Regions from separate parts of the Streptomyces sp. NBC_00414 genome, predicted to be linked through region 4. Evidence: riboswitches for the same ligand, from Rfam matches in the RefSeq annotation. Region 4 holds a riboswitch; each other region holds the start of a gene.
The links. A riboswitch is a leader RNA that binds a small molecule or an ion and turns the genes downstream of it on or off. The one in region 4 is predicted to bind cobalamin.
Positions count from the first base shown of each region.

Region 1 (7,831 bases), 260 kb from region 4:
CTCCGGCAGACGGGTCATCGACGGGCGGTTCCGGCTGGAGTCCCGGCTCGGCGGCGGCGGGATGGGCACGGTCTGGCGGGCCACGGACCTGGCCCTGCACCGGAACGTGGCCGTCAAGGAGGTGCGGCCTCCGGACATCGGCCTCGCCGAGTACGACCCGGACGGCGCGCGGCTGCTGCGCGAGCGGGTGCTGCGCGAGGCCAGGGCGCTCGCGAGGATCGATCACCCGAACGTCGTGACGATCCATCACATCGTCGACGGCGGCGAGGGAACCTATCCGTGGATCGTGATGGAACTGGTCGGCGGCGGTTCGCTCGCCGACCGCCTGGAGCGGGGCCCGATGACCCCCGTGGAGACGGCACGGATCGGCCGGGAGATTCTGGCGGCGCTGCGGGCGGCGCACGACGCCGGTATCCAGCACCGGGACGTCAAGCCCGCCAACGTCCTGCTGCGCCCCGACGGCCGCCCCGTGCTCACGGACTTCGGGATCGCCGCGATCCGTGAGTCGACGGCCCTCACCGCCACCGGTTCGATCATCGGTACGCCCGACTACATGGCCCCCGAGCGCATCGCGGGCGACGACGGCGGTTCGGCGTCGGACCTGTGGTCGCTGGCGATGATGCTGTACGCCGCGGTGGAGGGCGAGCATCCGCTGCGCCGCGGCACGACGATGGCCACCCTCGCCGCCGTTCTCTACGAGGACGTGCCGCCGCCCGGACGAGCCGGTCCGCTGGCGGACGTGCTGATGCGGGTGCTGGTGAAGGACCCGCAGGCCCGCCCGGACGCCGGGACGCTCGACCGCATGCTGATGGCCGTGGCGGAGAAGGGTGCCGAACCCGAGGACCGTACGGAGTCCACGTCCTACCGGCTCACGCCTCCGCGGGACGCGGTGCCCGGGCCACCCGGCCCGGCATCTGCACAGCCCATACAGCCCGTACAGCCCACACAGCCTGCAGGGCCCGCGAGGCGAGGGCGCCGGACCACGGTCGCCCTGTCAGCCGTGGGAACGGTGCTGGTGGGCGTGCTGGCGTGGACGCTCCTGCCCGACGGGGAGGGGCCGGGATCGTCGGCCTCGGGCGACTCGACGAACGGAGCGACGGCGAATCCGTCGGCCCACGCCTCCTCCACCGGCAAGGACGGCAAGGACGACGAGAGCGGCAAGGCCGACGCGAGCCCCACGCCCCGGCGGACGGGGTCGACGAAGACCACCGACCTGCTGACACCGGCCGGCGTCCGCACCGCGATCAAGGCCCTGGAGAAGGAGACGGGCCGCGACCGGTACGGCAGCATCACGGTCTACCCCGACTACCTCTCCGCGGAAGTGATGGTCGAGGGCAGCCGAACCAGCTACGACCGCTACACCTACTACGTGGGCCGGGGTGTACAAGAGAGCTCGATCAAGGCTCAGTTGGCCGGTGGAGCCCTGCCGATGACCCTGGACGGCTTCGACTGGGACCGGATCCCCGCCCTGCTCGCCGAGGCGGAGAAGAAGCTGAACGTCGACAAGGCCACCAGCCGCTACCTGCTGGTCAAGTCGCCCAACGACGTGTTCGACAGGCCGGCGGAGATCTCGGTCTACCTCAGCGACGAGTACGGCAGGAGCGGCTACCTGCAGGCCGACATCCGCGGCAAGGTGACCCGGGTGATGCCTGCCGACTGACGGCGGATCGGGCCGTCAGCCGTCAGCCGTCAGCCGTCTGGCGTCTGGCGTCAGTTGTCGGCTGCTACCGGGGGAGCGGAGTGCCGTGCTGCCGAGACCATGGCGGCCAGCTCGTCCGCCGTACGCGGACCGGCGGACGGGTCGGTCAACAGGCCCTGCGCACCCAGGAGTTCGGCCACCGCGACGCCCCAGGGCAGGCGCAGTCCCGCCTGAGCCAGGAGGTCGGTGCGGGCCAGGGTCGTGTCCGCGGGGCCGGTGACCGCTCCGGACGGGGTGAGGAGCGCCGCGTCGTCGGCCCAGCGCAGGGCGAGGTCCACGTCGTGCGTCGCCATCACCACGGTGGTACCGCTCTCGCGCAGCCCGTCGAGGGTCGCGAGCAGCCGTTCCTGACCGTCCGGGTCGAGCCCCGCGGTCGGTTCGTCGAGGATCAGGACACGTGGCCGCATCGCCACGGCGCCCGCGATCGCGGTCCGCTTGCGCTGCCCGTAGGAGAGCAGATGGGTGGGCCGGTCGGCCAGGGCCGTGATGTCCAGTGCGGCGAGCGCCTCGTCCACCCGGGCCCGTACCTCGGTGTCGGGCAGGCCGAGATTGAGCGGGCCGAACGACACGTCCTGGCCGACGGACGCGGCGAAGAGCTGGTCGTCCGGGTCCTGGACCACCAGCTGGACGGTCGTGCGCAGCAGGGTCAGGCCTTTGCGGTCGTACCGGACCGGGCGGTCCTCGACGGTCAACTGCCCCACGTGCGGCCGCAGTCCGCCGCTGAGCAGGCGCATCAGCGTGGTCTTGCCGCTGCCGTTGCGGCCGAGCAGGGCGAGCGCACGCCCCGCGCGCACCTCGAAGTCGAGGCCGCTGAGCACGGTCGGGCCGTCCTCGTACGCGTAGGACGCGCCCCGCAGGGCGACCAGCACGGGCTCGCTCATCGCAGCGGCCTTTCCAGTACGAGGGTGAGTGCGGCCACCGCCGCGAGCAGCGCGACGGCGGCGAGTGTGAAGCGCGCGGAGATCCGGGCCTCCGGGACCAGGACGCGCAGGGTGCCGTCGTAACCGCGCCCGGCGAGCCCGGCCTGCAGTCGGGTCGCCCGGTCGAAGGCCCGGACGAAGGCGGTGGCGCCGAGCCCGGCCAGCGAACGCCAGGTGGCGGCCCGCGTGGTGTGCCCGAGCCGCGCGGCCTGCGCCTCCCGGACACGGCGTACGGAGTCGAGAAGCAGGAAGCTCATCCGGTACGTGACCATCGCGACGTCCACGACCGGTGCGGGCACTCCGGCGTTCACCAGCCGGGGCAGCAGGTCGGACATCGGAGTGGTGAACGCGAACAGCAGGACGCCGAGGGAGGCGGCGGAGGTACGCAGCAGCAGTTCACCGGCGCGCACCGCCCCACCGTCGGCCAGGGTCACGAACCCTTCGGGGCCGCCGACCTGGAGGAGCAGGGGGAGTGCTCCGGTCACGCAGAAGCCCAGCGGCACCCGGTAGGCGCGCCAGAGCCGGCGCCCGGGTACCGCGGCCGGGCCCAGCAGCAGGGTGAGGGCGGTGACCAGGACAAGAGCGGCGCCCGGCCAGGGCGGGAGAGAGATCGCCAGTACGGTCAGGCCGAGACCGAGCACGGCTTTGTCCACGGGATGGCGGCGGCGCCAGCGACTGCTGTGCGCCGCCGCGTCGATCGGCAGCACGAAGACTCAGGTCCGTCCGACGGAGGACCCACCGGTGCCGCCGGACGTGCTCCCCGCAGCCGCGTCTGAGTCTGCGTCCGAGGTTGTGCCGGGCACGGGATCCTGACTCGTTCCGGGCGCGGCGTCCTGGCCGTCCTCCCGCTGGGCCAGGACACGCAGTTCGCCCTGGCGCCTGCCCCTGCGCAGGCCGAAGTAGTAGGCGAGGACGCCCGCGCCGAGGGCTGCCTGGAGGGCGAACAGCGCCGACTCGATCTCACCGGACGGCGGCTCGTACAGGGGTGAGAACCACGGCTCGTAGTCCGGCTCGATCTCGGTGATCGCGGTCTCCGCCTCCGCGTCGGCGCCCGTGAACGGCTCCTTCTTGTGATCGCCCATGCCGAAGGCCAGCGGCAGTACGGCGAGCGCGGCCACGACGAGCAGCAGCAGGGCGTTGATCTTCGCGTTACGGCTCATCGGGCCACCGCCTCGGTCGTCTCCGTGGTCCCGGTCGTCCCGGTCCGGGACTGCCCCTTGGCGAGGAACACGCCCAGCCGGGTCAGTTCGCCCTTGCTCGACTGCACCAGCAGCCGCATCACGAACACCGTGAGAAGCCCCTCGCTCACCGCGAGCGGGATCTGGGTGACGGCGAAGATGGAGCCGAACTTGCCGAGCGCGCCCAGGAATCCGCTGCTCGGGTCGGGGAACGCGAGCGCCAGCTGCACGCTCGTGACGCAGTAGGTGGACAGGTCGGCGACGAACGCGGCGAAGAACACCGCGACCATCAGCGGCACGTCGAACCGCCGGAGCAGCCGGTAGACCGCGTAGCCGGCCCACGGCCCGACGATCGCCATCGAGAAGACGTTGGCGCCGAGCGTGGTGAGCCCGCCGTGCGCGAGCAGCAGTGCCTGGAAGAGCAGGGTGATGGTGCCCAGGACCGCCATGATCGGCGGCCGGAACAGGATGGCGCCGAGTCCGGTGCCGGTGGGGTGCGAGCAGCTCCCGGTCACCGACGGCAGTTTCAGCGCGGAGAGAACGAAGGTGAAGGCACCCGACGCCCCGATGAGGAGTGTGCTCTCGGGGTGTTCACGGACCTCACGGGTGAGCGACCGGACTCCGTGGACGACGAACGGCGCCGACGCGACGCCCCAGGCGACCGCGTGGCCGGGAGGAAGGAAACCCTCGGCTATGTGCATGGTTCAGCAGACCCTCTCCAGCACCTCGTGGATGGTTGACGCGCCTTGGCCGGTCTCCTGGCTTACGGGTAACACCACCCGTGCTCCGCCTTCCCGGGTCCGAGGACCCAGTGGCTGCCCGTGAGGGCCGGAGCCGGACTTCCCGATCACAGTGGCGAGGGCCGCACCGGCATCACACCGATTTCCCGAGCACCAAGGCGTCGTGACAGTAGTGCGCGTACCGGGGTGGTGACAAGCGGCCCTCGGGGGGCGTGAGAGTGCTCACGCAGCGCGCGCCGGTTCCTCCGGAGCGACGGGAGCGCCTGTTCAGGCGCCCTGTTCACGGGTCGGCAGTTCCCGGAAGAGGCCGCGCCCCGCCCGGGCGCCGCCTTCTGTGACCACGGATGCACAAGAGATGCTGCGGGGGTGTCGATTCGGCTCCGCCCGGTTCGTCGGTCGGGTACAGGGATCTCAGGAACACCGGGAGGAAACATGAAGTACATGCTGCTGGTCTGCGGCGACGACACCGCCGACGCCTCGGACATGGCACCCGTCGAACCATGGGTGGAGGAGCTGAGCGTGCGACGCGGTGTACGGCTGCACGGCCACCGGCTGCGCCCCCCGGCCGACGCGGTGACCGTGCGCGTACGCGGCGGTGAAGTGCTGCGCAGCGACGGGCCGTTCGCGGAGACGAAGGAGTACGTGGCCGGGTTCGACATCCTTGAGTGCGACAGTCTGGAGGAGGCCGTCGAGGCGGCCGTGAAGCATCCGGTGGCGGCCCTCGGGGCCATGGAGGTGCGCGCGTTCTGGGACGACGAGGACGCGGAGGGGGAGATCCGCCGCCTCGACGCGGAGCTGACAACTGCCGGGAGGGAGCGGGACTTCGACCGGGCGATGGCCTGTTACGCGCCGGACGTCGAGGTGTTCCACCCGGTGAGCGGTCTGGAACAGCGCGGGATCGATGCCCTCCGCAAGGCCGAGGAGGTGTGGTTCTCGACGTTGTCGGGACCGGTGGAGCGCGAGGTGCTCGAATTCCAGGTCCGGGTCGACGAGAGCATCGCCTTCAGCCACGCGCTCGTGCGGATCCGCGCCACGCCGGTCAGCGGTGACGCGCTGGACACCACGGCGCGGGTGACCACCGGCTACCGCCTGACGGGCGACCGCTGGCTGATCGTCCACCAGCACACGTCCGTTCCCTTCGACACCGGGGTGCCCGGAGCCATGGGGGTCTGACGGGCTCTGGAGGGGCTTCCCCGGAAGCCCCAGAGGCCCCTCCAGAACATCCGGTACGTGCCGGAGCGTGCGCCAAGTCTTGACGTGCTCCTGGCAAGATGACTCTATGGGAGCGCTCCCACTTTCCCGAAACTCACGTTTCTTGGCGCTCACTTCCTGGAGTCGCAGTGAGAAGAGCAAGAAGCACGACACGAAAGAGCCACGTCAGCATGCTGCTGGCCGGGCTGGCCGCCTTTCTCGGGCTCGTCGTTCTCGGTGCCCTGGTGCCGACCACCGCGCATGCCCAACTGCCCGGCGAATCGCCAGGCGCCCTCGCGACCGGCCTCCATATCGACGACGGCCGCCTGCTCGAAGGCAACGGCAACGACTTCGTCATGCGCGGCGTCAACCACGCCCACACCTGGTACCCGGGTGAGACGCAGTCGCTGGCCGACGTCAAGGCGCTCGGCGCCAACACCGTCCGGGTCGTCCTCTCCGACGGCCACCGGTGGAGCAGGAACAGTCCGGAGGACGTGGCTGCCGTCATCGCCCAGTGCAAGGCCAACCGGCTGATCTGCGTACTGGAGGTGCACGACACCACCGGCTACGGCGAGGACGCCGCGGCCGGCACGCTCGACCATGCGGCCGACTACTGGATCGGCCTGAAGAGCGTGCTCACCGGCCAGGAGAACTACGTCATCGTCAACATCGGCAACGAGCCCTGGGGCAACACCGATCCCGCGGGCTGGACCGACCCCACGATCGCCGCCGTCAAGAAGCTGCGCGCCGCCGGGTTCGAGCACACCATCATGGTGGACGCGCCCAACTGGGGCCAGGACTGGCAAGGAGTCATGCGTGCCAACGCCCAGGCCGTGTACGACGCCGACACCACCGGCAACCTGATCTTCTCGATCCACATGTACAGCGTCTTCGACACCGCGGCGGAGATCACCGACTACCTGAACGCCTTCGTCGACGCCGGACTGCCCATCCTCATCGGCGAGTTCGGCGGCCCGGCCGACCAGTGGGGCGACCCCGACGAGGACACCATGATGGCCACGGCGCAGCAGCTCAGGCTGGGCTACCTCGCCTGGTCCTGGAGCGGCAACACCGACCCGATCCTGGACCTCGCGATCGGCTTCGACCCCACACAGCTCAGCTCCTGGGGCCAACGCATCTTCAACGGCGCCAACGGCATAGCCCAGACGTCCGAGGAAGCCACCGTCTACGGCGGCGGAAACCCGGGTGACACCCAGGCCCCGACCGCTCCCGGTACCCCCAGGGCCTCCGCCGTTGCGGCCACGTCGGTGACCCTCACCTGGACCGCCGCCACCGACAACGTCGGCGTCACCGCCTACGACATCGTCCGCGTCAGCGGAAGCACCGAGACCACCGTCGCCGCGTCCACCACCAACACCACCACCGTGACCGGACTCACCGCGAACACGGCGTACACCTTCGCCGTCCACGCACGTGACGCGGCCGGGAACCGCTCGCCCCGCTCGGCCACGGTGAACGTCACCACCGCCGACGGCGGCAGCACACCCGGCACGAGCTGCTCCGTCGGCTACCGGGTGACCAACGAGTGGCCGGGCGGCTTCCAGGGCGAGATCACCGTCCGCAACACGGGCACCTCGGCGATCAGCGGCTGGAAGCTGGTCTTCGCCTTCGCCGACGGCCAGACCGTCTCCAACATGTGGGGCGGAACACCGACCCAGAGCGGTGCCACGGTGAGCGTCGCCAACGCCTCGTACACCGCCACCATCCCCGCGAGCGGCTCGGTCACCGTCGGCTTCACCGCCAACAAGGGTGCCGTGAACGCGGCCCCGACCGCATTCACCCTCAACGGCGCCACCTGCGCCACCGCCTGACAGACACTCAGCGATCGGAAGCCGCTGACCGGCAACCACTGGCCGGCGGGGTCACCGCGCCCCGTCGGCCGGGCGGGCGCCGGATGACAGTCAGGCGGTGGTGGCCGGAGCGGCCTCTTCCACGGGGGTGTCGGCCGGAGCGGCCTTGGACGTCGTGTAGAAGACGGACGACCCCTGCTTGGTGCGCTGGACCTGGCCCTTGGCGACGAGTCCTTCCACTGTCGTGCGGACGACCTTGGGCTTGATCTCGCGCTCGGGGTGGGCCTCCGCC
Region 1 is NZ_CP107935.1:1,217,580-1,225,410, reverse strand. It holds gene OHS59_RS05390 (serine/threonine-protein kinase) at 1-1,660, shown strand, start outside; gene OHS59_RS05385 (energy-coupling factor ABC transporter ATP-binding protein) at 1,711-2,580, opposite strand; gene cbiQ (cobalt ECF transporter T component CbiQ) at 2,577-3,326, opposite strand; gene OHS59_RS05375 (energy-coupling factor ABC transporter substrate-binding protein) at 3,333-3,779, opposite strand; gene OHS59_RS05370 (energy-coupling factor ABC transporter permease) at 3,776-4,498, opposite strand; cobalamin riboswitch at 4,529-4,710, opposite strand; gene OHS59_RS05365 (nuclear transport factor 2 family protein) at 4,970-5,710, shown strand; gene OHS59_RS05360 (cellulase family glycosylhydrolase) at 5,878-7,560, shown strand; gene OHS59_RS05355 (hypothetical protein) at 7,651-7,831, opposite strand, start outside.
Region 1: it holds a riboswitch for cobalamin, as region 4 does, so the genes downstream of both, OHS59_RS05370 (energy-coupling factor ABC transporter permease) here and cobN (cobaltochelatase subunit CobN) in region 4, are expected to answer to the same signal.

Region 2 (7,831 bases), 2.8 Mb from region 4:
GAGCGGGTGGCGCTGGGCCAGTGTCTCGGCGTGCCGCCAGTGGACCGCGCAGCGCCGCCCGTCGAGCAGGCCGGCGGCGCCGAGCACGAAGACCCCCGAGCAGACACTGAGCACCTTGGTGCCCCGGTCGGCGGCCCTGACGAGGGTGTCCAGCAGCGCGGGCGGGTAGGTGCGCCCGATGTAGTGGCTCCCGGCGGGCACGACGATCAGGTCGGCCTCCTCCAGCCGGTCGAGACCGTACGGGGTGGAGAGCGTGAAGCCCGGGACGTGGGTGGCGAGGGTCGGACCCTCGGCCGAGGCGACCGCGAAGTCGTACACCGGCAGGCCCTCGTCGCTGCGGTCGAGGCCGAAGACCTCGCACACGACGCCGAGTTCGAAGGGATGCACGCCGTCGAGCAGGACGGCGGCCACGTTGGTCAGCATGCTGACAGTGTGCACCCGATCTGGCAGGAAATCGAGGGTGTACGGCAGTCCTGCCACTCACGGTAAGGAGTATTCGGCGCGACAGTGGTGTCTATGAATACGACACAGCTGGAAGGCCTGATCGGAATGCTCTTCGTCCTCGGAATCCTCGTCCTGCTCGTCCTCCCCGCGGTGTTCGGCATCGTCCGCGACCGGCGCGTCGACCGTCAGCTCAGGGAGGCCGAGCAGGGCCCCGCGAAGGAGCGGGGCCCCTCACGGGATCAGAAGTCCTCGTCGAGGTCGACCGTCCCCTCCACGGCCACCTGGTACGCCGAGGGCCGGCGCTCGAAGAAGTTGGTCAGCTCCTGAACCCCCTGCAGCTCCATGAACGAGAAGGGGTTCTCGGAGCCGTACACCGGGGCGAGGCCGAGGCGCTGCAGCCGCTGGTCGGCCACGCACTCCAGGTACTGCCGCATCGACTCGGTGTTCATGCCCGGCAGGCCCTCACCGCACAGGTCACGCCCGAACTGCAGCTCGGCCTCGACCGCCTCGCGCATCATGTCGGTCACCTGCTGCCGGAGCTCGTCGTCGAAGAGCTCCGGCTCCTCCTTGCGGACGGTGTCCACGACCTCGAAGGCGAAGCTCATGTGCATCGTCTCGTCGCGGAACACCCAGTTGGTGCCGGTCGCCAGGCCGTGCAGCAGGCCCCGGCTGCGGAACCAGTAGACGTACGCGAAGGCACCGTAGAAGAACAGGCCCTCGATGCACGCGGCGAAGCAGATGAGGTTCAGCAGGAAGCGGCGCCTGTCGGCCTTCGTCTCCAGCCGGTCCAGCTTCTCCACCGAGTCCATCCACTTGAAGCAGAACTCGGCCTTCTCCCGGATGGACGGGATGCTCTCGACGGCGTCGAAGGCCGCCGCCCGGTCCGCCGGATCGGGCAGATAGGTGTCGAGCAGCGTCAGATAGAACTGGACGTGCACGGCCTCCTCGAAGAGCTGACGGCTCAGATAGAGCCGCGCCTCGGGGGAGTTGATGTGCTTGTAGAGCGTCAGGACCAGGTTGTTCGACACGATCGAGTCGCCGGTAGCGAAGAACGCGACCAGCCGGCCGATCATGTGCTGCTCACCGGGTGACAGCTTCGCGAGGTCGGAGACGTCCGAGTGGAGGTCGACCTCCTCGACGGTCCAGGTGTTCTTGATCGCGTCCCGGTAGCGCTCGTAGAAGTCCGGGTAGCGCATGGGACGCAGGGTCAGCTCGAAGCCGGGATCGAGAAGGTTCTTCTCGGTCTTCTCACTCTTCTCGGTGTTCTCGGCGTTGTCGGTCGTGCCGGTCTCGGCGGCCGTCTCGGGTGCGGTGGTCATTACTGGCAGGCCTCGCAGGACTCGGGGTTCTCAAGGGAGCAGGCGACCGCGTCGGGGTCGGCGGTCTGCTGGACGGGAATGGTCGTCTCGGGCCGCGCCTGGACCTGTGGGCTCTGGGCCTGGGCGGCGCGGGCGATCCGGGTCGCCGGGCGTGAGCGCAGGTAGTACGTCGTCTTCAGCCCCGACTTCCAGGCGTACGCGTACATCGAGGAGAGCTTGCCGATGGTCGGCGTCTCCAGGAACAGGTTCAGCGACTGGGCCTGGTCCAGGAACGGGGTCCGGGCTGCGGCCATGTCGATCAGGCCGCGCTGCGGGATCTCCCACGCCGTGCGGTAGAGGTCGCGCACGTCCTGCGGGACCCAGGTGAAGCCCTGCACCGAGCCGCCCGACTCGCGCAGCGCCTCCCGGGTCTGCGCGTCCCACACGCCGAGCTTCTTCAGCTCGGCCACCAGGTAGGAGTTCACCTGGAGGAACTCGCCCGACAGCGTCTCGCGCTTGAACAGGTTGGAGACCTGCGGCTCGATGCACTCGTACACGCCCGCGATGGACGCGATGGTGGCGGTCGGGGCGATGGCGAGCAGCAGCGAGTTGCGCATACCCACGGCGGCGATCCGCTCCCGCAGGGCGGCCCAGCGCTCCGGCCAGTTCAGCTCGACGTCGTAGTGGTCCGGATGCAGCACACCCTGGGCCGTACGGGTCTTCTCCCAGGCGGGCAGCGGGCCGTTGCGCTCGGCGAGGTCCGCGGACGCCTCGTACGAGGCGAGCATGATCCGCTCGGCGATCCGGGTGGAGAGGGCACGGGCCTGAGGGGAGTCGAACGGCAGCCGCAGCTTGAAGAAGACGTCCTGCAGACCCATGGCGCCGAGGCCCACCGGACGCCACTTGGAGTTGGAGCGGCCCGCCTGCTCGGTCGGGTAGAAGTTGATGTCGACGACCCGGTCGAGGAAGGTCACGGCGGTACGGACGGTCGCGTCGAGCCGCTCCCAGTCGATGTCCTGCGCGTCGGCGTCCACGAAAGCGCCCAGGTTGACCGACCCGAGGTTGCAGACCGCGGTCTCCCCGTCGTCCGTGACCTCCAGGATCTCGGTGCACAGGTTCGAGGAGTGGACCGTGTGGCCGGGCAGCGCCGTCTGGTTGGCCGTGCGGTTGGCGGCGTCCTTGAAGGTCATCCAGCCGTTGCCGGTCTGCGCCAGGGTGCGCATCATGCGGCCGTACAGGTCACGGGCCGGGATGGTCCTCTTCGCGAGCCCCTGCTCCTCGGCCCTGCGGTACGCGGCGTCGAACTCGTCGCCCCACAGGTCGACCAGCTCGGGCACGTCCGAGGGCGAGAACAGCGACCAGTCGCGGTTCTCGTTCACCCGGCGCATGAACTCGTCCGGGATCCAGTGCGCGAGGTTCAGGTTGTGCGTACGCCGGGCGTCCTCACCGGTGTTGTCGCGCAGCTCAAGGAACTCCTCGATGTCGGAGTGCCAGGTCTCCAGGTAGACGGCGGCGGCGCCCTTGCGCCGGCCGCCCTGGTTCACCGCGGCGACCGAGGCGTCGAGGGTCTTCAGGAACGGGACGATGCCGTTCGAGTGCCCGTTCGTGCCGCGGATCAGCGAACCGCGCGAACGGATCCGGGAGTACGAGAGGCCGATGCCGCCCGCGTGCTTGGAGAGGCGGGCCACCTGGTGATAGCGGTCGTAGATGGAGTCCAGCTCGTCCAGCGGGGAGTCGAGGAGGTAGCAGGACGACATCTGGGGGTGGCGCGTACCGGAGTTGAAGAGCGTGGGGGAGGAGGGCAGGTAGTCGAGGCGGCTCATCAGCCGGTACAGGGAGGCCACTTCGTCGAGGGCGCGCGTGGTGTCGTCCTCGGCGAGACCGCTCGCCACCCGCAGCATGAAGTGCTGGGGCGTCTCGATGACGGACCGCGTGATCGGGTGCCGCAGCAGGTACCGGCTGTGCAGGGTTCGCAGGCCGAAGTAGCCGAAGCGGTCGTCGCCCGCCAGGTCGATCAGCGCGTCGAGCCGGGCCGCGTGCAGGCGTACGAACGCTGCCGTGCGGTCGGCGATCAGGCCCTCGCGGTGGCCGACGGCGACCGACTCGGAGAAGGAGCGCACACCCTGTGAGGCGGCCTCCTCGGCGATGCCGACGGTCAGCAGGCGGGCGGCCAGCTTCGAGTAGACCGGGTCCTCGGAGATGAGCCCTGCGGCCGACTCCGTGGCCAGCTCACGCAGCTCGGCCGTGTCCGCGGCGGCGGACCGGCCGCGCAACGCGGCGGCGGCGACCCGGCCGGGGTCGGCACCGGGGAGGTCGGCGGTGAAGTCGGTCAGGATCCGCAGCAACGCGGTTCCCGGTCCGTCTGCCTCGGCCCTGTCCTGCTGCTCCCGGGTCGCTGTCGCGGAGACCGGATCGGCTGGCGCGATGGTCACGTAGGGCTCTCCCTCGCTCGGCACGGGGCCCGCGGGGAGGGGGATTCGGAGCACACGGGGGTACACGCTCTGGGCAGCGGTACTCCGCGTCCACCGGCCCACTCCACGAGGCCCGGACGTCATGCACCCGGACCGGACGGTCCAGGCGCGCTGTCGGCAGGTCCTCGGACTGACTCCTGTACGCGATATACGAGCATGCGGACATATGGGCATGCGTATATGCGCGTATAAGTACACCGTTGCGGGACAGTTCCGGATTCGCACCGGATTCCCCTGCGACGACAGCGAGCATGAGCATACATCTTGTGCCGGGCTCCGGAAGCACCCCCACATCTTGTGTCGTGTCGACTCCGGGAGGGGTAGCGGAGCGTGTCAGAGCGTCAACTCATAGCTGAGGAGCATGATGTCGTCCAGGTGCGGGACGGGGTTCCAGTCCCGGGCCGGATCGCGGGTGAAGCCGAGGCGCTCGTAGATCCGGTGGGCGCTGTGCATGGTGCGCTGGGTGGACAGCACGACGGCCCCGCAGCCGTCCGTGGCCCGTGCGCGGTCGACGCAGGCGCGCACGAGGGCGGTGCCCACGCCCCTGCCGCGGGCGTCCTTCGAGACCGCCAGCATCCGGATCTCGGCCTCGCCGTCGCGCGAGACCTCGGCCATGGGACCGCCTGCCGGCACGAAGGTCACCCCGCCGAGAAGCCGCCCCCGCACGCCCGCCCCGCCGCCGCCCTCCACGTCCTCGACGGCCACCAGTACGTCGGCGGCGGCGGCCCGCTTCGCCACGTTCCGCAGCTCGCCGAGGTACTCGTCGCTCTCCCCGAAGTCGAGCAGCCCGTCCCCGAGATAGGCCTGCGCGGTGATCTCTCCCAGCGCGGTGTACTCCCCGGGCTCCGCCCGTCTGATCACGATGTCCATGCTGAGCAGTGTGCAGTGTGCCGGTGGCTCGGGTGGTTCGGGTGGCTCTCAGCCCGCGCTCGGCCACAACTGCAGCGTCGAGACGAAATCCTTCGTGAAGTCGCGCGGGCCAGGACCCAGCGCCACCCGGCCGGTGAGGCGGGCCCGTGCGGTCAGGGCCGGCGACTCGGGATAGTAGATCCGCCCCGCCGCCGAGGGCACGAACACGGTCTGGCCGCGGGTGAGTTCGGCGGCGGACTCGACGATGACCGCGCCCTCCGCGAGCGTCACGAACGACTCGTCCGCGCACACGCCGACGGCGAGCGGATCGTGCAGCGGACAGGTGCCGTCCCCGCCACTGCGCCGGTACGCGTCCATGTAGACCCGCAGCAGTCTGGCGGCGAGCGCGGTGCCGGGGCCCGCCGCCTCCAGGGCCGCGAGGTCGGCGGGCCTGAACAGCCATTGGTGCGAGGCGTCCAGGTCGACCATCGTGAACGGGATGCCGGAGGACAGGACCAGCTCGGCGGCGTCCGGGTCGGCCCACATGTTGAACTCGGCGACCGGGGTGATGTTCCCGGGCACCCGCGCGGCGCCGCCCATGAACACGAACCTGCCGACGCGCCGGGCGAATCCGGGGTCCTCCAGGAGCGCGATCGCGATGTTGGTGAGGGGGCCCGTGGCGCACACCGTCAGCTCGCCCTCGTACTCCCGGGAGAGCCGCAGCAGCGCCTGCGCGGAGGACTCCGTCGGGTGCGCGGCGGTCGAGTCGGGCAGCGTCTCGTCGCCGAGGCCCGAGGGGCCGTGGAAGTCGGCGGCGACGCGGTAGGGGAGGCGGGTCAGGGGGCGGCCCGCACCGCGGTGCACGGGGACGTCGGCGTCGATGCGCATCGCTCGTGCGAGGGCGCGGGCGTTGAGGTAGGTCTGCTCGGCGGGGAGGTTGCCGCCCGCGGAGGTGTAGGCCTTCAGGTCCCACAGGCCTGTGCCCAGGAGGTACTGGAGGGCTACGGCGTCGTCGATACCGGGGTCGCTGTCGAGGACGATGGGCGCGCGTGGGGTCACCGGTCCAGGTTATCCGCCCCCGTCGCCCCTACCCTCCCCCAGTCTCGGCTTCGCTCGACCGGGGGGACCCCCATCGTCACCGCATGGGGGCTGCGCCCCCTCGCCCCCGTTGTCCTCAAACGCCGGACGGGCTGAAAGACATACGCCCGTCCGGCGAGATCTCAGCCCCTCCGGCGTTTGAGGAGCGGGGGTTCGGGGGCCGGCCCCCGAGTACGGCCCTAGTGGCCGGCCGTGCCCGCCGTCGCAGGCGGCAGCTCGACCTGGACTCCCTTGTCGCCCGCGTCCGCCGTGTAGTCCTCGGCAGAGGTCTCGTCGACGCCCTCGGGTGCGTTGACGGCCTTCAGCACGAACGTCATCACCACCGTCACCACCACGTTCAGCACGAACGCCGTGAGCCCGATGTACCCGATCTCCCCGATCCCGGGAATCTCCTTCGACGACCCACCGAAGTGCTTCTGCGAAGGCGAAGCCACCCCGTACGCGGCGAGCGTGCCGTACACCATGCCGACCGCCCAGCCCGCGAGCAGCGCCCACCGGTGGAACCAGCGGGTGAACAGGCCGCCGACCAGCGCCGGGAAGGTCTGCAGGATCCAGATGCCGCCCAGCAGCTGGAAGTTGATGGCCACCGTCTTGTCCATGGTGAGGACGAAGACCAGCGCGCCCACCTTCACGAGCAGCGAGACCAGCTTGGAGACCTTGGTCTCCTGGGCGGGCGTCGCGTCGGGCTTGATGAAGTCCTTGTAGATGTTGCGGGTGAAGAGATTCGCCGCCGCGATGGACATGATGGCCGCCGGCACGAGCGCGCCGATGCCGATCGCCGCGAAGGCCACGCCCGCGAACCAGTCCGGGAACATGGTCTCGAAGAGCTGCGGGATCGCCAACTGCCCGTTCTCCACCTTGATCCCGGCCGCGATCGCCATGAAGCCGAGCAGCGCGAGCAGGCCCAACATCAGCGAGTACAGCGGCAGGAGCGTGGTGTTGCGCCGGATCACCTCACGGCTGCGCGAGGACAGCGTCGCCGTGATCGAGTGCGGATACATGAAGAGGGCCAGCGCGGAACCGAGCGCGAGCGTCGCGTACGTCCACTGCCCCGCCTCGCCCGGTACCAGGGAGCCGCGTGGCGCGCCGGTCGCCGGGTTGGTCTGGTTGTAGGCCTCGCCCGCCTTGGCGAAGATCTCGTCGAAGCCGCCCAGCTTGATCGGGATGTAGATGATCGCGACCGCGATGACGATGTAGATCAGCGTGTCCTTGACGAACGCGATCAGGGCGGGCGCGCGCAGCCCGGACGAGTACGTGTACGCGGCCAGCACACCGAAGGCGATGAGCAGCGGCAGGTCCTTGACGAACCAGTTGGTGTCCTCGCCGCCGCCGACGCCCATCACGTCGAGGACGGCCTGGATGCCGACCAGTTGCAGCGCGATGTACGGCATCGTCGCGAGGATGCCGGTGACGGCGACCGCGAGCGACAGCCCCTTCGAGCCGAAGCGCCCGCGCACGAAGTCCGACGTCGTCACATAGCCGTGCTTGTGCGACACCGACCAGAGGCGGGGGAGGAAGGTGAAGATCAGCGGGTAGACCAGGATCGTGTACGGGACGGCGAAGAAGCCGGCCGCGCCCGCCGCGTAGATCGCCGCCGGAACCGCCACGAACGTGTAAGCCGTGTAGAGGTCGCCGCCGAGCAGGAACCAGGTGACCCAGGTGCCGAACGAC
Region 2 is NZ_CP107935.1:3,723,216-3,731,046, reverse strand. It holds gene OHS59_RS15925 (helix-turn-helix domain-containing protein) at 1-423, opposite strand, end outside; gene OHS59_RS15920 (hypothetical protein) at 517-771, shown strand; gene OHS59_RS15915 (ribonucleotide-diphosphate reductase subunit beta) at 684-1,763, opposite strand; gene OHS59_RS15910 (ribonucleoside-diphosphate reductase subunit alpha) at 1,763-4,174, opposite strand; cobalamin riboswitch at 4,313-4,472, opposite strand; gene OHS59_RS15905 (GNAT family N-acetyltransferase) at 4,547-5,083, opposite strand; gene OHS59_RS15900 (nucleoside hydrolase) at 5,132-6,121, opposite strand; gene mctP (monocarboxylate uptake permease MctP) at 6,340-7,831, opposite strand, start outside.
Region 2: it holds a riboswitch for cobalamin, as region 4 does, so the genes downstream of both, OHS59_RS15910 (ribonucleoside-diphosphate reductase subunit alpha) here and cobN (cobaltochelatase subunit CobN) in region 4, are expected to answer to the same signal.

Region 3 (7,831 bases), 7.6 Mb from region 4:
GCGCGGCGGGGAGACCACGCTCGCCGCGTGCGTGGTGCTGTCCGCCACCCGCGTCGACGTGAACGGCGTGGTCCGGCGGCAACTCGGCGCGCGCAAGGCGTCGTTCGCGTCGACGGACACGGCGACCGGCGAGACCGGCATGGAGTACGGCGGCATCACCCCGCTCGGACTGCCCGCCGAGTGGCCGGTGTTGGTGGACTCGGCCGTCGTCGACCTGCCGTACGTGCTGGTGGGCAGCGGCCGGCGGCGCGGAAAGCTGCTCGTACCCGGGAAGGCCTTCGCGGAGCTGCCGAACGCCGTGGTCCTGGAGGGACTCGGGGGCGCCTGACCCCCGCCCGACCTCCGCCCGGCCTCCGGGTCAGCCCGTCGTCGTGTGGTGGGCCAGCGCCAGATGCGGGTCCGACTCGCCGGGCGCGGGTGACGGGTCGGCGTGCACCAGGGCCGCGGTGAGGCCCGGTACGGCGTGCAGCAGGGCGTGTTCGGCCGCGACCGCCACGCGGTGGGCCTGCCGTACGCTCGCCTCCCCGTCGACGACCACGGCCACCTCGGCGCGCAGCCGGTGGCCGATCCAGCGCAGCCGCAGCTCACCGATCCCGTGCACGCCCGGCACCTCCCGCAGTGCCCGCTCGGCCGAGTCGAGGAGCGCCGGGTCGACCGCGTCCATGACCCGGCGGAACACCTCGCGCGCGGCGTCACGCAGCACCAGCAGCAGGGCCGCCGTGATCGCCAACCCGACCACCGGGTCGGCGAGTTGCCAGCCGATCGCCGCGCCGCCCGCGCCCAGCAGCACGGCGAGCGAGGTGAAGCCGTCCGTCCGGGCGTGCAGTCCGTCCGCGACCAGCGCGGCCGAGCCGATCTCGCGGCCGACGCGGATGCGGTAGCGGGCCACCCACTCGTTGCCCACGAAGCCGATGACGGCCGCCGCGGCGACCACCGGCAGATGCTCGACGGGGCGCGGATCGAGCAGCCGGTCGATCGCCGTCCAGCCCGCGAAGACCGCGGAGGCCGCGATCGTCAGCACGATCACGAGTCCGGCCAGGTCCTCCGCCCGGCCGTAGCCGTAGGTGAAGCGGCGTGTCGCGGCCCGCCGGCCCAGCACGAAGGCGATGCCGAGCGGTACGGCGGTGAGCGCGTCCGCCGCGTTGTGCACGGTGTCGCCGAGCAGTGCCACCGAGCCGGAGACGGCGACGACGACCGCCTGCGCCACGGCGGTCACGCCGAGGACGGCCAGCGAGATCCAGAGCGTACGGACACCCCGGGCCGAGGACTCCAGGGCGGAGTCGACCTTGTCGGTGGTCGCGTGGGAATGCGGAGTGAGGAGGTGGGTCAGCCTGTGCCGGAGCGGGTGCCCGGACCGGGACGGGTGCCCCGAGCCGTGCGCGTGGCCGGGACGGCCGTGCGCGTGGCCGGACGTGGGCGCCCGGTCGGGTGCGTGATCATGCCCGTACCCGTCCTCCCCATCCCCGTACCCGTGGTCGTGCCGGTGCCCGCCCTGCTCGGTGCTCACACGTTCCCCTTCCCGGGACTCCGGTGCGCTCGGTGGACCCGGACCCGGACCTGGCCGGGCCCTGGACCCGGATCTGGCCCCGATGTCACTCGATGGACTTGCCCGGCCCACCGCGCCATTATGTGCGTATGAGCGCACGCATGCACCTGTCACCTGCGCACGATGAGCATCCGCGCACGCCGGGCGAGGAGCAGTTCGCCCTGGCCGCCGAACTTCTCGCCCTCCTGGGGGATCGCACCCGTCTCGTCCTGCTGCACTTTCTGGCCGAGGACGAGGCGGACGTCACGACGCTGACGGAGCGGTGCGGCGCCGCCCGCCCGGCGGTCAGCCAGCACCTGGCCCGCCTGCGGCTGGCGGGCCTTGTCAACACGCGCAAGGAGGGCCGCCGGGTGATCTATTCGCTGCGGGACGGGCATCTGCGCCGGGTCGTGGACGAGGCGCTGAATCTGGCCGACCACCGGCTGAGCGACAGGCCGGCGCACGATTGAGCGGTCCTGTCCGCCGTCCTGTTTCGGGTGCGGCCTCTGGGTACTCGGGGCGTGAGAGCCAGCCTGCCTCCGGGCGGGGGAGGCGCGACCGGGGGATGCTGAGGAGGCGGAACCACGGCACGGCCCGGCGAGTTCTTCCGGCGCCGTCGGCCGTCCGCCCACACCCCTCGGCACGATTCAGGAACGGTACTGCCATGAACCGCGACGCAAGAGTCCGAAGCGACGTCGTCTCCAGCCATTCGGTGGCGGGCGCCCCGTGCTGGGTCAGCCTGACGGCGCGCGACCAGGAGACCTCCGAGGCCTTCTACCGGGCGGTCCTGGGCTGGCGGTTCCGGACGACCTCACTGATGGACCGCTTCCGGATCGCCTACGCGGACGGGGTGCCCGTCGCGGGCATCGCGGCCGTGGCCACGATGTGGCAGATGGCAGTCGCCTGGACCCCGTACTTCGCCGTGGACAGTGCCGACGAGGCGGTGGCCCGGGGCCAGGAGCGCGGTGGCACGACGGCGGTCGGGCCCATCGGCTTCCCGCCGGGCCGGGCGGCCCTGCTGGCGGACCGCGACGGAGCCGTCTTCGGCATCTGGGAGGGCCAGCTCGTCGTCGGCTGGGAGACCTGGCGGCGGGCCGCCCCCGCCTTCCTCAGGCTTCACACCCGCAACGCCTTCGACGCCGCGATGTTCTACGGCGAGGTGCTGGAGTGGGCGACCTCGCGGCCCGGCTGCTGCGAGGTGCACTACGACGGGGACGAGGTGGTCCTGCGCAGCGACGGCGCCGTGGTGGCCCGTATCCACTCCGGTGCGGTGGAGGCCGCTCCCGACCCCACGATCCGGCCGCACTGGCAGGTCCACTTCCCGGTCCCGGACGTGGAGGCCTGTGTCCGTGCGGCGCTGGCTCACGGGGGCACGGTCCGGGACGGCGCGACCACCACGGAGGCGGTGCTGCGGGATCCCGACGGCGCGCAGTTCACGGTGACGTCGAAGCCTCAGCCGTGAGTTCCGCGGCCGGCGGATCGCGCCACCAGAATGATTCCTTCCGGCTCAAAGAAGCCTATTCATGACCGGAAGTGACTGATAAAGAATCGGGTTGTCTGTCAATTGCACGAAACCCCTTGCTGCCGCCCCGTCACGGCACGTACATCTGTCCCCGCAACAGTCGTATTCCGGGGGGATGTTGGCATATGCAAGGTACGGTCGACGGATTCAGCTATGGAACGGTCACACCGGTCACGGCTTATGTGATGGCCTGTCTGGGAGCCGCCCTGGGACTGCGTTGCATCACCCGCTCCCTGCGCAACGACAAGTCGTGGAAACCGGGTTGGCTCGCGCTCGGGGCGGCTTCGATCGGCTGCGGGATCTGGACCATGCATTTCATCGCCATGATCGGATTCCAGGTCGAGGAGAGCCGTATCCGCTACGACGTCGGCCTGACCGTGCTCAGCCTCGCGGTGGCGATAGCCGTGGTAGGTATCGGCGTCCTCGCCGTCGGCTATCGCGGTGCGAGCACGACGACCCTGGTCATCGCGGGCACGTTCACCGGCCTCGGGGTCGCGGCCATGCACTACATCGGCATGGCCGCCATTCGCCTCAACGGCAGCCTGCGGTACGAGGTCCGTACCGTCGCGCTCTCCGTCCTGATCGCCGTCGTCGCCGCGACCGCCGCGCTCTGGGCGGCGGTCGCGATCCGCGGCTTCCTGACCAGCCTGGCGGCGAGCCTCGTCATGGGCGTCGCCGTGACCGGTATGCACTACACGGGCATGGCGGCCGTCAGCGTGCACCTGCACGGTGCGGCCGGCTCGCCCGACGTGGGCGACTCCGCCCACTCGCTGCTGCTGCCGATGCTCATCGGCCCGGTCCTCTTCCTGGCGCTCGCGGGAGTGGTGGTGATGTTCGACCCGATGCTCGTCCTCGGGGACGGCGACTGGAACCGGACCGCGTCCCGCCGCCGGGGGCCCGGCCCGCGCACGGAGCCGCCCGCCTGGTCCGGCTCGGCGTTCGAGGCCCCGCCGAAGGCGACGGACCGGCGCGCGTACGAGCCCGGTGCGCCGGGGCGGCGCAACGGGTGAACGCTGCCGGGACGGCCCAGGAAGGTCAGCCCATCCGGGTCAGCCCAGGCGGGGGATCTCGATCGCCGGGCAGCGGTCCATGACCATGTCGAGGCCGGCCGCGCGGGTGCGCTGGTACGCGGCCTCGTCGATCACGCCGAGCTGGTACCAGACGGCCTTGGCGCCGATGGCGACGGCCTCGTCGGCGACGGCGCCGGCCAGGTCGCTGTTGACGAACACGTCGACCACGTCGACCTCGAAGGGAATGTCCGCCAGGGAGGCGTATCCCTTCTCCCCGTGGACCGTCTCGGCCTTCGGGTGGACGGGGATCACGCGCTTGCCGTAGCGCTGGAGCACGTCCGCGACGCCGTACGCGGCACGGCGTTCGTTCGACGACAGGCCCACGACGGCCCAGGTGTCGCCGCTCTCGGTGAGGATCTTGCGGATCGTTGCCGGGTCGCCGTACACGGTGGGCCTCCTGCGGGTGTGAGTGTGTCTGGGCCCGACAACAGCGGGGGTGGCCCGGTGATTCCCGACGTCGGGCAGGCGCCCCGTCCAGTTCATGGGAGGGGGTGGGGCTGCGGGCCTGGGCGGGGTGCGGCCCGGTGGGGGTTGTTCACGCAGTTCCCCGGGCCCCTGGCGGTGTGCAGTTCCCGTGCCCTGAAAGGGGGCCCCTGACGCGGCGGTGATCAACAGAAACTCTGCGTTGCTTCGGCGATGGGTGCGACGTGCGATGGGTGCGATGGGTGCTGCGGGGGAGCCGTGCGGCTGCCGCGGGACGGGAGCCGGAGCCCTGCGCCACTGCCGAGTGGCCCCGAAAGCCGCCGTGATAGCTTGCGAAAGCCAGTCGAACCCATGTACGTGGGTCAGGGAATCCGGTGGAAATCCGGAGCTGACGCGCAGCGGTGAGGGTGACGGGCGTGGCATCGGCCACTGGACCGGATCGACGGTCCGGGAAGGCGCCTCGTCCGGATGAACCCGAGTCCGAAGACCTGCTGGCGGCCTCCGTGGTCCCGAGACGGCGGGGGAGCACCGTACGACCGGGCTTCGCGTTCGAGCCCTCGACGTCTGAGGAACTTCCGTGCCCATCGCACGCCCCGCCCGCCCTGCCGCCCTGCTCATTTCCGGGGTCATCCTGTTGACCGGCTGCGGCGGCGCCTCGCCCGCCGACGGCAAGGCCTCCGAGGCCGCCGTCACCCTGGACAACTGCGGCCACACCGTCCGCGTGGAGTCCCCGCCCCGGCGGGCCGTCTCCCTCAACCAGGGCACCACCGAGATCATGCTCTCGCTGGGCCTCGCCGACCGTATGGCCGGCACCGCCACCTGGACCGACCCGGTCATGAAGGGCCTGGAGAAGGCCGACGCGAAGGTGAAGCGGATCGCCGACAACAACCCTTCCTTCGAACGGGTCCTGGACGCCGACCCCGACTTCGTCGCCGCCTCGTTCGAGTCCACGCTCGGCAAGGGAGGCGTCGCCACCCGGGAGCAGTTCGAGAAGCTCGGCGTACCCGCGTACGTCTCGCCCTCCGACTGCGCGGGCAAGGACAACACCGGAGACGGCGACGGCGCCCGCAAAAAGCCTCTCGGTATCGACGCGATCTACGGCGAGATACATGATCTGGCCGAGGTGTTCGGCGTGCAGGAGCGGGGCGACAAGCTCGTCGCCGAGCTGAAGCAGCGCATGAAGAAGGCCACCGCGGGCGTCGACGCCTCGGACGTCTCCCTCCTCTACTGGTTCGCCAACTCCGAATCGCCCTACATGGCGGGCTGCTGCGGCGCCCCCGGCATCATCACCCGGGCGTTCGACGCGAAGAACGTCTTCGACGACACCCACGAGGAATGGCCCCAGATCAACTGGGAGACGGTCGCCGACCGCGACCCCGACGTCCTCGTGATCGGCGATCTGACCCGCAAGTCGCAGACCGCCGAGTCCGCGAAGAAGAAGATCGAGTTCCTGGAGTCCGACCCGGTCACCAAGAACTTGACCGCCGTCAGGAAGAAGCGGTACGTCCTGCTCAGCGGGCAGGCCATGAACCCGACCATCCGCACCGTCGAGGGCGTCGAACAAGTGGCCGCCGCCCTGCGGGAGTTCGGGCTCGCCGGGTGACTCGCGAGGCGATGCGCGGGGCGACACGGCCGCGCGTGGGGCTGCTGTGCGCGGCCGGTGTGGCACTGCTCGTCGCATCCGTAGCCGTCGCGATCACCATCGGTCCGGCGGACATCCGCGTGGCCGACGTCTGGTCCGTGGTCGCGTCCCATCTCGGCTGGGGGAGTACGGAGCTGAGCCCCATCCGGGACGGGATCGTCTGGCAGCTGCGGCTGCCGCGCACCCTGCTGGCCGCCGTCTGCGGGGCCGGGCTCGCGGTGTGCGGCGCCGTGATGCAGTCCCTGCTGCGCAACCCGCTCGCCGACCCGTTCGTCCTCGGGGTGTCCTCGGGAGCCTCGACCGGCGCGGTCGTCGTGGTCGTCCTCGGCGCCGGCGGCGGCCTGGTGTCGGTCTCCGCCGGAGCGTTCCTCGGAGCGCTGCTGTCGTTCGGACTCGTGCTGCTGCTCAGCCACACCCTCGGCGGGACGACGGACCGGGTGGTGCTCAGCGGGGTCGCCGCGATGCAGCTCTTCTCCGCGCTGACCTCGTTCGTCGTGATGACCGCCGCCGACGCCGAGACCACCCGCGGCGTGCTGTTCTGGCTGCTCGGCTCCCTGGGCGGGGTCGGCTGGACCGACGTCTGGGTCTGCCTCGCGGTCCTGGTGGTCGCGCTGGCGGTCTGCCTGGCGTACGCGCGCACGCTGGACGCGTTCGCCTTCGGGCAGGACGCCGCCGCGAGTCTCGGGGTGTCCGTGGCCCGCACCCGGCTGGTGCTGCTGTGCGTGACGGCGCTCCTGACGGCCGCGCTCGTCAGCTCGGCGGGCGCCATCGGCTTCGTCGGACTCGTCCTGCCGCACGCCGCCCGGGCGCTGGTGGGCTCCGGTCACGCCCGGCTGCTGCCGGTCGCCGCCCTCGCCGGGGCGGTGTTCCTCGTGTGGGTGGACACCCTGGCCCGTACCGTCCTCGACCCCCAGGAGGTGCCCGTGGGCGTGGTCACCTCACTCATCGGCGTACCGGTGTTCGTGCTGGTGCTGTACCGGACACGGAGGACGCGATGACGGCCGAGCGCATCGAAGACGTCGAGTGCGGCGTCGGCGTGGAGGGCGTCGGGAAGGGGGAGGCCGTCCCGGCTGCCGGGCTCCGGGCCCGGCGCGTGACCCGTACCGCCGACGGGCGCGTCATCCTGGACGGCGTCAGCATCAGTCCCGCCCCGGGTACCACCGTCGGCCTCCTCGGTCCGAACGGCTCCGGCAAGTCCACCCTCCTGCGCCTGCTCTCCGGCGTCCTCGCCCCCGCCTCCGGCGTGGTCACCCTCGACGGCCGCCCGCTCGCCGAACTGGGCCGCCGCGACATCGCCCGCCGTATCGCGGTCGTCGAGCAACAGGCGGACACCCAGGTCGAGCTGAGCGTCCTGGACGTCGTACGCCTCGGTCGTACTCCGCACCGCCGCGCCTGGACGCCCCCGTCCCCGGCCGACGAGGAGGCCGTGCGCGAGGCACTGGACCGCACCGGCCTGGCCGACCGCGCCCACCAGTCCTGGCACACCCTGTCCGGCGGCGAACGCCAACGCGTGCAGATCGCCCGCGCCCTCGCCCAGGAACCCCACGAACTCCTCCTGGACGAACCGACGAACCACCTGGACATCCAGCACCAGCTCGACCTGCTGGGCCTGGTCACCTCGTTGCCGGTCACCAGTGTCGTCGCTCTGC
Region 3 is NZ_CP107935.1:8,573,488-8,581,318, forward strand. It holds gene OHS59_RS37330 (YbaK/EbsC family protein) at 1-328, shown strand, start outside; gene OHS59_RS37335 (cation diffusion facilitator family transporter) at 359-1,507, opposite strand; gene OHS59_RS37340 (ArsR/SmtB family transcription factor) at 1,636-1,995, shown strand; gene OHS59_RS37345 (VOC family protein) at 2,190-2,987, shown strand; gene OHS59_RS37350 (MHYT domain-containing protein) at 3,173-4,057, shown strand; gene OHS59_RS37355 (CoA-binding protein) at 4,097-4,504, opposite strand; cobalamin riboswitch at 4,864-5,050, shown strand; gene OHS59_RS37360 (ABC transporter substrate-binding protein) at 5,118-6,143, shown strand; gene OHS59_RS37365 (FecCD family ABC transporter permease) at 6,155-7,180, shown strand; gene OHS59_RS37370 (ABC transporter ATP-binding protein) at 7,177-7,831, shown strand, end outside.
Region 3: it holds a riboswitch for cobalamin, as region 4 does, so the genes downstream of both, OHS59_RS37360 (ABC transporter substrate-binding protein) here and cobN (cobaltochelatase subunit CobN) in region 4, are expected to answer to the same signal.

Region 4 (7,831 bases):
GGGTGTGGGCGCGTACGAAGTTGGCCTCGGCCGGTTCGTCGAGGGAGGCGGCCAGGCGTACGGCGTCGTCGAGCAGGCCGATCGTGTGCGGGAAGGCGTCGCGGAAGAAGCCCGAGATGCGCAGCGTCACGTCGACGCGGGGGCGGCCCAACTCCTCGTACGGGATGGCCTCCAGGCCGGTGACCCGGCGTGAGGCGTCGTCCCAGACGGGGCGGATACCGAGCAGGGCGAGCGCCTCGGCCACGTCGTCGCCCGCCGTGCGCATCGCGCTCGTGCCCCACAGGGAGAGGCCGACGGAGGTGGGCCAGTCGCCGTTGTCGGTGCGGTAGCGCTCCAGGAGGGAGTCGGCGAGGGCCTGGCCGGTCTCCCAGGCGAGCCGGGACGGGACGGCCTTGGGGTCGACCGAGTAGAAGTTCCGGCCGGTCGGCAGGACGTTGACCAGGCCGCGCAGGGGCGATCCGGAGGGGCCCGCGGGGACGAAGCCGCCGTTCAGGGCGTGCACGGTGTGGTCGAGTTCGGCGGTGGTCCCGGCGAGGCGCGGGACGACCTCTCGGGCGGCGAACTCCAGGATGGCGGCGACCTGTTCGCCCTGGTCTGTGGGGACGGCGGCCGGGTCCCAGTCGGCGTCGTCCATCGCCTGGACCAGGGCGCGGGCCTTGGCCTCGGCCTCGTCGGCGGTGGTGCGGGTCGCGGCCGACTCGTCCAGGCCGAGGGCCTCACGCAGGCCGGGCAGGGCGGAGGAGCCGCCCCAGATCTGGCGGGCGCGGAGGATGGCGAGGACGAGGTTGACGCGGTCCGCGCCCTTCGGCGGGTTGCCGAGGACGTGCAGGCCGTCGCGGATCTGGGCGTCCTTGATCTCGCACAGCCAGCCGTCGACATGGAGCAGGAAGTCGTCGAAGCCGTCGTCCTCGGGGCGGTCCTCCAGGCCGAGGTCGTGGTCGAGCTTGGCGGCCTGGATGAGGGTCCAGATCTGGGCGCGGATCGCGGGCAGCTTCGCCGGGTCCATGGCGGCGATCTGGGCGTGCTCGTCGAGCAGTTGCTCCAGGCGCGCGATGTCCCCGTAGGACTCGGCGCGGGCCATCGGCGGGACCAGGTGGTCGACGAGCGTGGCGTGCACGCGGCGCTTGGCCTGCGTGCCCTCACCCGGGTCGTTCACGAGGAACGGGTACACGAGGGGGATGTCCCCCAGCGCGGCGTCGGGACCGCAGGCGGCGGACAGGCCCGCGTTCTTGCCGGGCAGCCATTCCAGGTTGCCGTGCTTGCCGAGGTGGATCATCGCGTCCGCGCCGAAGCCGCCGTCCGCGTGTGCGGCGGCGATCCAGCGGTACGCGGCGAGGTAGTGGTGCGAGGGCGGCAGATCGGGGTCGTGGTAGATCGCGATCGGGTTCTCGCCGAAGCCGCGCGGCGGCTGGATGAGGATCAGCAGGTTCCCGCGGCGCAGGGCCGCGAGCACGATGTCGCCCTCCGGGTTGCCGCTGCGGTCGACGAACATCTCGCCGGGCGCCGGTCCCCAGTGCTGCTCGACGGCGGTGCGCAGGGAGGCGGGCAGGGTCGCGTACCAGCGCTTGTAGTCGGCGGCCGGGATACGGACCGGGTTGCGCGCCAGTTGCTCCTCGGTGAGCCAGTCCTGGTCGTGGCCGCCCGCCTCGATGAGCGCGCGGATCAGCTCGTCGCCGTCCCCGGAGACCAGTCCGGGGATGTCCTGCGCGGGCCCGAAGTCGTAGCCCTCGTCGAGGAGTCGGCGCAGGATCGCGACGGCGCTGGCGGGGGTGTCGAGGCCGACGGCGTTCCCGATCCGGGAGTGCTTGGTCGGGTACGCGGACAGGACCAGGGCCAGGCGCTTCTCGGCGGCCGGGATGTGCCTGAGGCGGGCGTGGCGTACGGCGATCCCGGCCACCCGGGCCGCGCGCTCGGGGTCGGCGACGTACGCCGGGAGGCCGTCCTCGTCGATCTCCTTGAAGGAGAACGGCACGGTGATCAGGCGGCCGTCGAACTCCGGCACCGCGATCTGGCTCGCCGCGTCCAGCGGTGAGACGCCCTCGTCGCTCTCCTCCCAGGCGGTCCGTGAGCCGGTCAGGCACAGGGCCTGGAGGATCGGGATGTCCAGGCCGGTGAGGGCGCCCGCGTCCCAGGACTCGTCGTCGCCGCCCGCGGAGGCCTCGGCGGGCTTGGTGCCGCCGGCCGCGAGAACGGTGGTGACGATCGCGTCGGCCGCCCGCAGCTCCTCGATCAGCTCCGGCTCGGGAGCGCGCAGCGAGGCGACGTACAGAGGGAGGGGACGGCCGCCCGCGTCCTCGACGGCGTCGCACAGGGCTCCGATGAACGCCGTGTTGCCGCTCATGTGGTGGGCCCGGTAGTAGAGCACGGCAATCGTCGGGGCGCCGTCGGCCGCACGGCCCGCGCGCTCCAGCGGGCCCCAGGTCGGTGCGGGCGCGGGCGGATCGAAGCCGTGGCCGGTCAGCAGGACCGTGTCGGAGAGGAAGCGGGCAAGCTGGTCGAGGTTGGCCGGGCCGCCGTGGGCGAGGTAGGCGTGGGCCTCGGCGGCGATACCGATGGGCACGGTGGAGGCGGCCATCAGCTGGGCGTCGGGGGCCTGTTCGCCGGTGAGGACGACGACCGGGCGGCCGTCGGCGAGCAGCAGGTCGAGGCCGTCCTCCCAGGCGCGCAGACCGCCGAGGAGACGTACGACGACCAGGTCGACGCCGTCCAGGAGGGCGGGGAGGCCGTCGATGTCGAGGCGGGACGGGTTGGCGAACCGGTAGGACACCGGACCATCGGCCGCGCGAGCGCTGAGCAGGTCGGTGTCGGACGTCGACAGCAGAAGGATCATGTGGCGTCGGGCCTTCCTCGGGGTCCGCGCCCCGGGCGGTGGTGGACATGGGTCTCCCCGTGCTCACGCGCGAACTCGTGAGCTGGGGAAAGGGAGTTCCTGGCTCACCCGGATTCTCTGGCCGGGCTCACAGTGGCGGGACCGCGCCGGCTTCGCACCGGCTTCCTCCCCTGCCGCCGTTGTGGCGGTGGCGGATCGGATGATCCACCGATAGAGATAGTAAGGGCCGGGGGAAAAGGGCGGGGCATACAGCCTGCGGGAACGTAGGTATGCTCGCCGCCATGTCCTCGGCTGCCCTCCGTCCATCGTCCCAGGCCACAGCGGTCTCACGGGACCGCGGTGACGCCTGCCCGGGGACCCTGCGGCTGCACGCGGCGGACGACGGGGCGCTGGCCCGGGTCCGGATTCCGGGCGGTGTGCTGACTCTCAGCCAGGCCGAGGCGCTCGCCGACGCCACTCAGCGGCTGGGCGACGGTGACTTGCATCTCACCTCGCGCGGCAACGTACAGGTGCGCGGGCTGGCTGACGGATGCGGAGCCGAACTGGCCGAGTTGCTGACCTCCGCCGGGCTGCTGCCCTCACGGGGACACGAGCGGGTGCGCAACATCGTCGCCTCCCCGCTGTCAGGTCTCGACGGAGGAGGCATGGACGGACGGGGTCTGGACGGACAAGGGCCGGACGGACGGGGGCTGCGGGACATACGGCCGTGGCTGTCGGCCCTCGACGCCGTGTTGTGTGCGAGCGAGGCGGCGCAGGCACTGTCGGGACGGTTCCTGTTCGCGCTCGACGACGGGCGCGGGGACCTCGCCGGACTCGACGCCGACGTGACGCTCCGGGCGGTGGCGGACGGCGGTGCGCAGCTCGGTCTCGGGGCGTCCGACCTGGCCCTTCACGTGTCCGCCGAGGACGCGCCGCGGGCCGCCATGGCGGCTGCGGAAGCGTTTCTGGAGGCTGAGCGGGCGAGTGGGGCACGCGCCTGGCGGGTGGCCGAGCTGGCGCTCGCCGACGACGAGTTGACCGCGGCGGTCGGTCGTCGTCTCACAGCGGAGAACATCAGCCACGAGAGGCAGGTGCGGGAAACAGCCCGCACCGAGGGCCCGCTGCCGGGAGCGGTCGGCGACGCGCTGTCCGTGCACATTCCGCTGGGCCGCCTCTCGGCTCCCCAGTGGCGGGAGTTGACGCGGACCACCACCTGTGAGCTGCGGCTGACCCCGTGGCGCGGTGTGGTTCTTCCCACTCCGGGAGCGAGCGCCGCGCAGGGGGCCGAGTCGCTGGCCCGCCTCGCCGCCGTCGGCCTCGTCACCGACCCCGACTCGCCCTGGCTGCGTGTCGGCGCCTGCATCGGCCGGCCGGGCTGCGCCAAGTCCCGGGCCGACGTACGGGCGGACGCGACCGGCACGCTCGGTGCGGTCGGCCCCCGCGGCCTCCCTCTGTACTGGTCCGGATGCGAGCGCCGTTGCGGGCACCCCCGAGGCGAGCGGATCGATGTCGTCGCCGCCCCGGAGGGCGGCTACCGGCTGTCCGTCGAGGTACCCGGCGGCGAACCGCGCACGGTCCCCCTGGACGACCCTTCCCAGCTCGCCGCCGCCCTGACGGCGATCACTCCATGAGCCTGAGCACGAATACGAGCACAAGCACGAATACGAGCACGAGCACGAACCTGCGTATGAGCCTGAGCCTGAGCCGTATGACGACCGAGAGCAGTGAGAGAACACCGTGACCACGTACGACTACGAGAAGGACGGCGCGGCGATCTACCGCCGGTCCTTCGCAACGATCCGCGCGGAGGCGGACCTCGCGGCGCTGCCCGCCGACGTCAGCCAGGTCGCCGTCCGGATGATCCACGCCTGCGGAATGGTCGACCTCGTACGCGACCTCGCCTTCACGCCGGACGTGGTGGCGCGGGCCCGCGAGGCCCTGCGCGCCGGTGCGCCGATCTTCTGCGACGTCCAGATGGTGGCGTCCGGTGTGACCCGCAAGCGGCTGCCCGCCGACAACGACGTGCTCTGCACGCTGTCCGACCCGGCCGTTCCCGAGCTGGCGGCGAAGCTGGGCACCACGCGCAGCGCCGCCGCGCTGGAACTGTGGCGCGACCGTCTTGAGGGTTCCGTGGTCGCCATCGGCAACGCCCCGACCGCGCTCTTCCGCCTCCTGGAGATGATCGAGGAGGGTGCGCCCCGTCCCGCCGCGATCATCGGCGTCCCGGTCGGCTTCATCGGCGCGGCCGAGTCCAAGGACGCACTGGCCGAGCACCCGTCCGGTCTGGAACACCTGGTCGTACGCGGCCGTCGCGGGGGCAGCGCCCTGGCCGCCTCCGCTCTCAACGCGATCGCGAGCGAGGAAGAGTGAACGGCGAGAACGGCGAAAACGGCAAGAGCGCCAGGAGCGGCAAGCTGTACGGGGTCGGTCTCGGCCCCGGTGACCCGTCCCTGATGACCGTGCGGGCCGTACAGGTCATCGGCGAGTCGGACGTGATCGCCTTCCACAGTGCCCGGCACGGGCGGTCCATCGCCCGCTCGATCGCGGCCGAGCACATACGTGCCGACCACATCGAGGAGCCGCTGGTCTACCCGCTGACGGTGGAGACCACCGATCACCCGGGCGGCTACCAGGGCGCCATGGACGAGTTCTACGCCGAGGCGTCGGCCAGGCTCGCCGCGCATCTGGACGCGGGGCGCACGGTCGCGGTCCTCGCCGAGGGCGACCCGATGTTCTACGGCTCGTACATGCACATGCACAAGCGGCTCGTCGACCGTTACGACACCGAGGTCGTCCCCGGTGTCACGTCCGTGTCCGCCGCCGCGGCCCGGCTCGGTACCCCGCTCGCCGAGGGCGAGGAGGTGCTGACCATCCTGCCGGGCACACTGCCCGAGGAGGAGCTGACCGCGCGGCTCGCCGCGACGGACGTGGCCGTGGTGATGAAGCTGGGCCGCACGTTCCCCAAGGTGCGGCGCGCGCTGGAGAGTTCGGGACGGCTGGGCGAGGCCCGGTACGTCGAGCGGGCCACCATGAACGGGGAGCGCGTCGCCGAACTTGCCGACGTGGACCCGGAGTCGGTGCCGTACTTCTCGGTGGCCGTACTGCCCAGCCGGGTCGACGCCGAGCGGCCGGCGCGGGAGCAGGGCGAGGTGGTCGTGGTCGGCACCGGGCCCGCCGGACCGCTGTGGCTGACCCCGGAGACGCGGGGCGCCCTCGCCGCCGCGGACGACCTGGTCGGCTACACCACGTACCTCGACCGGGTGCCGCGGCGGGCCGGGCAGCTCCGGCACGGCTCGGACAACCGGGTGGAGGCCGAGCGCGCCGAGTTCGCGCTCCAACTGGCGCAGCGGGGACGGCGGGTGGCCGTCGTCTCCGGTGGCGACCCCGGCGTCTTCGCGATGGCGACGGCCGTGCTGGAGGCCGCCTCGCAGAAGGAGTACGCGGACGTGCCGGTGCGGGTGCTGCCGGGGGTGACCGCGGCCAACGCCGCCGCCGCCCGCGCGGGTGCTCCGCTCGGCCACGACTACGCGACCATCTCCCTGTCCGACCGGCTCAAGCCGTGGGAGGTCATCGCCGAACGGCTGCGCGCGGCGGCCTCGGCGGATCTGGTGCTGGCCCTCTACAACCCCGGTTCACAGAGCCGCACCTGGCAGGTGGGCAAGGCGCGCGAGCTGCTGCTTGAGCACCGGGCCCCGGACACGCCGGTCGTGGTCGCACGGGACGTGGGCGGTGCGGGTGAGCGTGTACGGGTCGTGCGGCTCGGCGATCTCGATCCGGCCGAGGTCGACATGCGTACGGTTCTGCTGGTCGGGTCCTCGCAGACGCGGGTCGCCGTGCGGCGGGGTGGTGACGAGGAGATCGTCTGGACGCCTCGGCGGTATCCGGAGGAGTGAGCCGTGCGGCGGCGCCACCGGCTGAGTGCGGTGTGTTGGCCGCGGGTGCGTCGTGGCTGGGTGCGCAGTTCCCCGCGCCCCTTACGAGGCGTGCCTCCTCGTGATCCAGTGGGCCGCCGACTCCGGGTCGGCGGCCACGGGGATGCCCTGCGGGGTTGGTGGTCTGCGGATCACGAGCACCGGAATGCCCGCCTCCCGGGCGGCCGTCAGTTTCGGTGCCGTGGCGACGCCTCCGCTGTCCTTGGTCACGACGACGTCGATGTGGTGGCGGCGCAGTAGTTCGCGTTCGCCGTCGAGGGTGAAGGGGCCCCGGTCGAGCAGCACCTCCATGCGGGCCGGGCACGGGGGCTCGGGCACGTCGACCGACCGTACGAGGAACCACAGGGCGTCCAGGTGCGCGAACGCGGACAGGCCCATGCGGCCGGTGGTGAGGAACACCCGTTGCCCGAGAGCGGGCAGCAGCTCCGCGGCCTCCGCCAGGGAGCCGGTCCCGTGCCAGACGTCGCCCTCGACCGGGACCCAGCCGGGGCGGCGCAGCGCGAGCAGGGGAACATGGGCGGTGGTGGCCGCGTCCGCCGCGTTGAAGCTGATCGTTCCGGCGAAGGGGTGGGTGGCGTCGATGAGCACGTCCACCGCGTGCTCGCGCAGCCACGCGGTCATCCCGTCCACCCCGCCGAATCCGCCGACGCGGACCTCACCCGGAGGCAGCCGGGGGCTGGCGACCCGCCCGGCCAGGGAACTCGTCAGTGTCAGGCCGGGGGTACCGTGCAGTAGCCCGGCGAGCTGCCGGGCTTCGGTCGTTCCGCCGAGAATCAGTACGTGCATGGAGATCCGGGTCCGTTCATGAACAGCGAAGTGCAGGGTGCCGGCGAGGCTGGACGCGAGGCCGTGTCGCCGGGCGACGGCGAGGCGAAGGGTGGCCGCGGCGCCCAACTCAAGCACACCGGGCTGCGGCCCGGCTGGACCACCGGTGCCTGTGCGACCGCGGCCACCACGGCCGCGTACACCGCGCTGCTGACCGGGGAGTTTCCCGACCCGGTGACCATCACGCTGCCCAGGGGGCAGACACCGTCGTTCGCGCTCGCGGCCGAGGAGCTGACGGACGCGTACGCGATGGTGGGGATCGTGA
Region 4 is NZ_CP107935.1:955,297-963,127, forward strand. It holds gene cobN (cobaltochelatase subunit CobN) at 1-2,830, opposite strand, end outside; cobalamin riboswitch at 2,903-3,035, opposite strand; gene OHS59_RS04220 (cobalamin biosynthesis protein CobG) at 3,100-4,440, shown strand; gene OHS59_RS04225 (precorrin-8X methylmutase) at 4,547-5,179, shown strand; gene OHS59_RS04230 (precorrin-2 C(20)-methyltransferase) at 5,176-6,702, shown strand; gene OHS59_RS04235 (cobalt-precorrin-6A reductase) at 6,784-7,527, opposite strand; gene OHS59_RS04240 (cobalt-precorrin-5B (C(1))-methyltransferase) at 7,546-7,831, shown strand, end outside.